Regions from separate parts of the Citrobacter sp. LJND-P06 genome, predicted to be linked through region 1. Evidence: predicted binding sites of a transcription regulator. Region 1 holds the regulator's gene; the other holds the start of a gene.
What was found. Region 1 encodes Fur, which represses iron uptake genes when iron is present. Its sites were predicted from a motif close to ATAATAATGAGAACNACTATCAA; they were not measured.
Positions count from the first base shown of each region.

Region 1 (3,421 bases):
AGCGGGCACCCTAACGAAATTGCATTCTCGAAAAAAAATAAAGGCTATGACGAAGATTACTCTGGCGATAAGAGTGGGGTCAGCCTGTATAAAGCCGCTGCAAAATTTAAATATGGCCCGACCTGGGCACGTGCCGGTTATATTCAGCCAACCGGACAGACGCTGTTAGCGCCGCACTGGAGCTTTATGCCGGGCACCTATCAAGGGGCAGAAGCCGGAGCCAACTTTGACTATGGCGATGCGGGCGCGTTGAGCTTCTCCTACATGTGGGCCAACGAATATAAAGCGCCGTGGCACATTGAAGTCGATAAATTCTATCAGGCGGATAAAAAGACCAAAGTCGATTATCTCCACTCCGTTGGCGCAAAATACGATTTCAAAAATGACCTTATTCTTGAGGCTGCCTTTGGCCAGTCTGAGGGCTATGTCGATCAGTACTTTGCCAAAGCCAGTTACAAATTCGATCTGGGCGGGAATCCATTTACCACCAGTTACCAGTTCTACGGCGCACGCGATAAAGTTGATGACCGCAGTGTGAACGACATCTATGACGGCACCGCATGGTTGCAGGCACTGACTTTCGGTTACAAAGTGGCGGAAGTGGTCGATCTGCGTCTGGAAGGAACCTGGGTTAAAGCGGACGGGCAGCAGGGTTACTTCTTACAGCGTATGACGCCGACCTACGCTTCCTCTAACGGTCGTCTGGATGTCTGGTGGGATAACCGTTCCGACTTTAACGCCAACGGCGAAAAAGCGGTCTTCTTCGGCGCGATGTATGACCTGAAGAACTGGAATCTGCCAGGCATGGCACTGGGTGCGTCGTACGTCTACGCCTGGGATGCAAAACCGGCTACCTGGCAGAGCAACCCGGATGCGTTCTACGACAAAAACCAAACCATCGAAGAATCTTCCTACAGTCTTGATGCGGTTTATACCATGCAGGAAGGACGTGCCAAAGGCACCATGTTTAAACTGCACTTCACCGAGTATGACAACCACTCCAATATCCCAAGCTGGAGCGGCGGTTATGGCAACATCTTCCAGGATGAGCGTGACGTGAAGTTCATGGTTATCGCCCCATTCACTATTTTCTGATGCCAGTCGCGGCAGGGTATATCTCTGCCGCGTCGTTGAGGACTGTTGTATGAAAAAAATGTTACTCATCGCCATTATGACGTCAGGGCTGGTGGCCTGCGCGCAATCTCCTGCACCCAAGGAAGACAGCCGCCTTAAAGAGGCATACAGCGCATGTATTAACACCGCGCAAGGTTCACCGGAAAAAATCGAAGCCTGCCAAAGCGTATTAAATGTGCTGAAAAAAGAAGACCAGCATAAGCAGTTTGCTAACGAAGAGAGCGTGCGGGTACTGGATTACCAGCAATGCATTCAGGCAACACGTACAGGCAATGGTCAGGCGGTACAAGCCGATTGCGATAAAATCTGGAAAGAAATTCGCAGTAAGAACACAGTACAGTAAATGGACTTAGCGGAAGCGAAAAGACCTGCTTTGATAGCAGGTCTTTTTTATGGGCATAAAAAAGCCAACCGGGTGGTTGGCTCTTTAGGCGGGAGCATTACTTTGCGTCGTGCGCATGCTCGTCTTCGCGGCAATCGCCTTCAGCGCAGTGACCGTAAAGATAGAGGCTATGGTTAGTTAAACGAATACCGTGTTTAGTCGCAATCTCACGCTGACGCGCTTCGATAGAATCATCGCTGAACTCGATCACTTTGCCACAATCGAGGCAAATAAGATGATCATGATGATGCTGTTGGGTCAGCTCAAAAACGGATTTGCCGCCTTCAAAATTGTGGCGAGTCACGATACCGGCGTCATCGAACTGGTTCAGCACGCGATACACGGTCGCCAGACCAATTTCTTCACCCATGTCGATCAGACGCTTATACAAATCTTCCGCACTGACGTGATGGTTTTCCGGTTCCTGAAGAACTTCCAGAATTTTTAAACGAGGAAGCGTTACTTTCAGGCCAGCCTTCTTTAATGCGGTATTGTTGTCAGTCATGCGGAATCTGTCCTGTTGCTAAACGATTCACTTCATTAAAGAAGTGACAGAAATTGCACTTGAGAGAATGCGTATCATTATAGAACTGCCATGTCTAAATGAAAACTGCAAGCCTCGGGCAAATAATATTAATCAAAACGTGGTACTGCCGACAATCACACTGTGCAATACCAGAATAACACCCGAACATTGTACAGGGATGGGCAGGAAAGTTACAAATTTGTAGCAATTATTTTGATTGGTTTTATCTATTGATGCGGCGCAGATGATTTCTGCGCCGCACGAAATCAGGCGTTGATGATTTCGTCGAGATGCAGTTCGGCGGAAATCTGTTTAACCCATTTTTCAACGCGCTCAGCGGTCAATTCCGGCTGACGGTCTTCGTCGATAGCCAGACCGACAAAATGATCGTCATCAGCAAGACCTTTGGAGGCTTCGAAGTGATAGCCTGCTGTCGGCCAGTGGCCTACGATGGTTGCGCCGCGTGGTTCGATAATGTCGCGGATGGTGCCCAGCGCATCGCAGAAGTACTCTGCGTAGTCTTCCTGATCGCCACAACCAAACAGAGCCACCAGTTTACCATTGAAATCAATGTCTTCGAGGGTAGGGAAGAAGTCATCCCAGTCGCACTGTGCTTCACCGTAGTACCAGGTCGGAATACCTAACAGCAGAATGTCATACCCTTCCAGGTCTTCTTTACTGCTTTTCGCAATGTCATGAACATCGGCAACGTCTTTACCAAGCTGTTTTTGAATCATTTTTGCGATATTTTCGGTATTACCGGTGTCGCTGCCGAAAAAGATGCCAGTGATTGCCATGAGTAAAATAACCTCTTGAAACTTATTGAAATGGTGGTGGCGTATTGCCCACGGATAAGGGCAATGATAGCAGATCAGTCAGGCATGCGGAAACAGCAAACACGCAGGACTGCACTCTGTGCTACACGATTTATGATTTAGAGCAGAAATTCAGACAGACCCCTGGCCACGCAGCGAGATAAGCTGGTTTGTCAGCATCTCTTCAATGAGCTCACTGCGGCTCATATTGCGTGCTTCCGCCAGTTCATTCAGCGCATCCACGGCATCAGCATTAAGCTTCAGTTCGACACGCTTAAGCCCACGAACCTTGTCGCGTTTAAGCTGATTACGCTTATTAATGCGTAGCTGTTCATCACGCGAAAGCGGATTGGTTTTGGGTCGTCCCGGGCGACGCTCGTGCGCGAACAGATCTAATGTCGTACGGTCCGTTTGTTCTTTGGCCATGATTTTGGTGACTTCGGGGAAACAATCAGCCAGGCGTCTGCCCGGATGGATAGCGCGCCATCATACATCAGCGAGTGAGGCACGCCAACGTCCACGCACGTAATCGCGCGCGGACGCTGAGTTTTTAATCAGTTAGCC
Region 1 is NZ_CP187317.1:3,211,756-3,215,176, reverse strand. It holds gene chiP (chitoporin ChiP) at 1-1,095, shown strand, start outside; gene ACO7SM_RS15365 (ChiQ/YbfN family lipoprotein) at 1,145-1,477, shown strand; gene fur (ferric iron uptake transcriptional regulator) at 1,575-2,021, opposite strand; partial or broken gene ACO7SM_RS15355 (fur leader peptide) at 2,014-2,099, opposite strand; gene fldA (flavodoxin FldA) at 2,309-2,839, opposite strand; gene ybfE (LexA regulated protein) at 2,990-3,283, opposite strand; gene ybfF (esterase) at 3,412-3,421, opposite strand, start outside.

Region 2 (3,421 bases), 680 kb from region 1:
GCGATGTATTTTAAGCAAATCTCGATCTGTTAAAATTCCTCTATCAGGACATGCTTAGTTTCGTAAAACGATCAGATGAGGCTGGAATGGACAGAGTGATGGCGGCAACGGTGTTTAATCATATCTGCGATCTGGGCAGCCTGAGCGCCGCATCCCGCGCGCTGGGGATCTCAAGACCGATGGTGAGTCGCTATCTGGATGAAATGGAAAAATGGGCGGGCGCCAGACTGATCCATCGTTCATCGCGGCGGTTAACAATTACCCCCGCCGGGGAAGAGGCGCTGGTGAAAACACGCACGCTGGCAAGGTTATCCCTTGATATTGCGGGGGGCACCGGGCGCGAAATTCCTTCCGGAATATTACGCGTTGCTTGTGCGCATTTTACGGCAACCCATGTTCTGGCTCCAATTCTGCCTGACTTTTTAGCGCGTTACCCGGAACTGCGCATTGAGGTTGAAATCAATAATCAACCGGTGAGTCTGGTGGGCGAACGCATTGATGTGGCGATCCGTATTACCGACAATCCTGAACCCGGGACGATAGCTCGCCGACTGGGCGACTGTGAATCCGTCCTTTGCGCTTCACCTGATTATCTGCGCCAGCACGGAACCCCACAGACGCTTGAGGATCTGGCGCATCATAACTGCCTCTATTACAGCGGATTTGCCGGGAAATCCTGGCATTTTCTGAACGCTCAGGGCGAGGCCTTATCGGTGGCTATCAAAGGAAATTTAAGTGCCGGGATCTCCTCGCTCTTATGTGAGGCCGCGCAGGCGGGCATGGGCATTGCGCTGGTGCCGGAAAAAGAGGCTCGCCCGGGGTTAGCACAGGGCGGGTTAATTCGGCTTTTAGGGCAACTGGAGCCACGGCGGCTTGCGGTGTATGGCATGTATCTTTCCCGCGATCATCAGCCGGCAGCATTACGTTTGCTGCTGGACGCGGTGCAGTCCACGATGAGATAAATCTGATTATCGGAGCGATTCAGATGATTATTTGAGCGTCCAGGTGCTTAATATGGCTCATAAATAAAACAAACCGCAATTTGTGTTAAAAAGCCACCGCGATGTTATGAGAGGATTCTTATGCCCCTTCAAGAGCTAAGCCAGAAATGAGTGCCGGAGATAAGCGCCGGATGGGGAAGGCGAACGGTCAGCGCTGTACCGCAGCGCTGACCGTTCGTTGGTCATTTCCTCACTGTTTGCCGTTTCTCTCTTTTTCAACCCTCTTCTTTTAATCTGTTTGCCGACGGTCGCCGTCGAACGCGTCATACCTGTTGTTCCTTCTATTCAGCACGATTCACCATGATGGTAGCTCCGCTACACCAACAGCGTGCCAGTTGCGGCTATTTTATAAATAGGCATTTCCTATACATCTTTTCTGATTTGACCTGCCAGAACGATAACCTCTCTTTTATTCATTATTAATCAAAGCATTGAACAAAATCATCGTTCCCTGTGATCCCGCGTAGCAGGGTCTATGCTTAGTTAACGTAGCCAAAAAGGGCGATTTAACCGAATGCCCCTGCGGATGAGGGGTTGAAGTGATAATCATTATCACTAACATGATGTTATGCCCTGGTGGCTTATGACATGAGGTGAACCTATGGAATTGCATTCAGGAACATTTAACCCGGACGACTTTACCTGGCGCGGATTGACGTTAACGCCCGCCGCGGCAGCGCATATTCGCGAGCTGGTTGATAAGCAACCGGGTATGCAGGGTGTGCGTTTAGGCGTGAAGCAAACCGGGTGTGCAGGGTTTGGCTATGTGCTGGCGACGGTCAGTGAACCGCACAATGACGATCTGCTGTTCGAATTCGATGGCGCGAAACTGTATGTGCCGTTGCAGGCAATGCCGTTTATCGACGGAACGGAAGTCGATTTTGTGCGTGAAGGATTAAATCAAATATTCAAATTTCACAACCCGAAAGCGCAGAATGAATGTGGCTGCGGCGAAAGCTTTGGGGTATAGGCGGTACTATGTCTCGTAATACTGAAGCGACCGACGATGTCAAAACCTGGACGGGCGGGCACCTCAACTATAAAGAGGGGTTCTTCACCCAGTTGCAAACTGACGAGCTGGAAAAAGGCATTAATGAAGAGGTGGTGCGCGCTATTTCTGCAAAACGCCATGAGCCGGAATGGATGCTCGAATTTCGCCTCAATGCGTTTCGCGCGTGGCTTGAAATGGAGGAGCCGCACTGGCTTAAAGCGCATTACGACAAACTGAATTATCAGGAATACAGCTATTACTCGGCCCCCTCGTGCGGAAACTGCGACGACACCTGCGCCTCTGAACCCGGGGCGGTACAGCAGACAGGGCCGAATGCCTTTTTAAGCAAAGAGGTGGAGGATGCTTTCGCCCAGCTAGGCGTGCCGGTGCATGAAGGGAGCAATGTGGCGGTGGATGCCATTTTCGACTCCGTTTCTGTGGCCACCACCTACCGTGAAAAACTGGCGGAACAGGGCATCATCTTCTGCTCTTTTGGCGAAGCGATTCACGACCATCCTGAACTGGTAAGGAAATACCTCGGGACTGTGGTTCCGGGGAATGACAACTTTTTTGCGGCGCTTAACGCTGCCGTGGCGTCCGATGGCACCTTTATCTATGTGCCGAAAGGTGTGCGCTGCCCGATGGAGCTTTCCACCTATTTCCGTATTAATGCGGAAAAAACCGGCCAGTTTGAACGCACTATTCTGGTGGCGGAGGAAGGGAGCTACGTGAGCTATATCGAAGGGTGCTCTGCGCCGGTTCGCGACAGCTATCAACTTCATGCGGCAGTGGTCGAAGTGATCATCCACAAAGACGCGGAAGTGAAATACTCGACGGTACAAAACTGGTTCCCCGGCGATAACAACACCGGCGGTATTCTGAACTTTGTGACCAAGCGTGCGCTGTGCGAAGGGGAAAATAGCAAGATGTCGTGGACCCAGTCGGAAACCGGCTCGGCCATTACCTGGAAATACCCGAGCTGCATTCTGCGCGGCGACAACTCCATCGGTGAATTCTACTCCGTCGCATTAACCAGCGGTTATCAGCAGGCGGATACCGGCACCAAAATGATCCACATCGGTAAAAATACCCGCTCAACCATTATCTCGAAAGGGATCTCCGCAGGGCATAGCCAGAACAGTTATCGCGGGTTGGTGAAGATCATGCCAACCGCGACCAACGCGCGAAACTTTACCCAGTGTGACTCGATGCTTATCGGTACGGACTGCGGCGCGCATACCTTCCCGTATGTTGAATGCCGAAATAACAGCGCCCAACTGGAGCACGAGGCGACCACCTCGCGCATTGGTGAAGACCAGTTGTTTTACTGTCTGCAACGCGGGATCAGCGAAGAAGATGCCATCTCCATGATCGTCAACGGTTTCTGTAAGGATGTCTTCTCCGAATTGCCGCTGGAGTTTGCGGTTGA
Region 2 is NZ_CP187317.1:2,536,593-2,540,013, reverse strand. It holds gene ACO7SM_RS12160 (LysR family transcriptional regulator) at 87-962, shown strand; gene sufA (Fe-S cluster assembly scaffold SufA) at 1,603-1,971, shown strand; gene sufB (Fe-S cluster assembly protein SufB) at 1,980-3,421, shown strand, end outside.
Region 2: the regulator Fur is predicted to act here: its motif matches at 1,541-1,563, upstream of sufA (Fe-S cluster assembly scaffold SufA).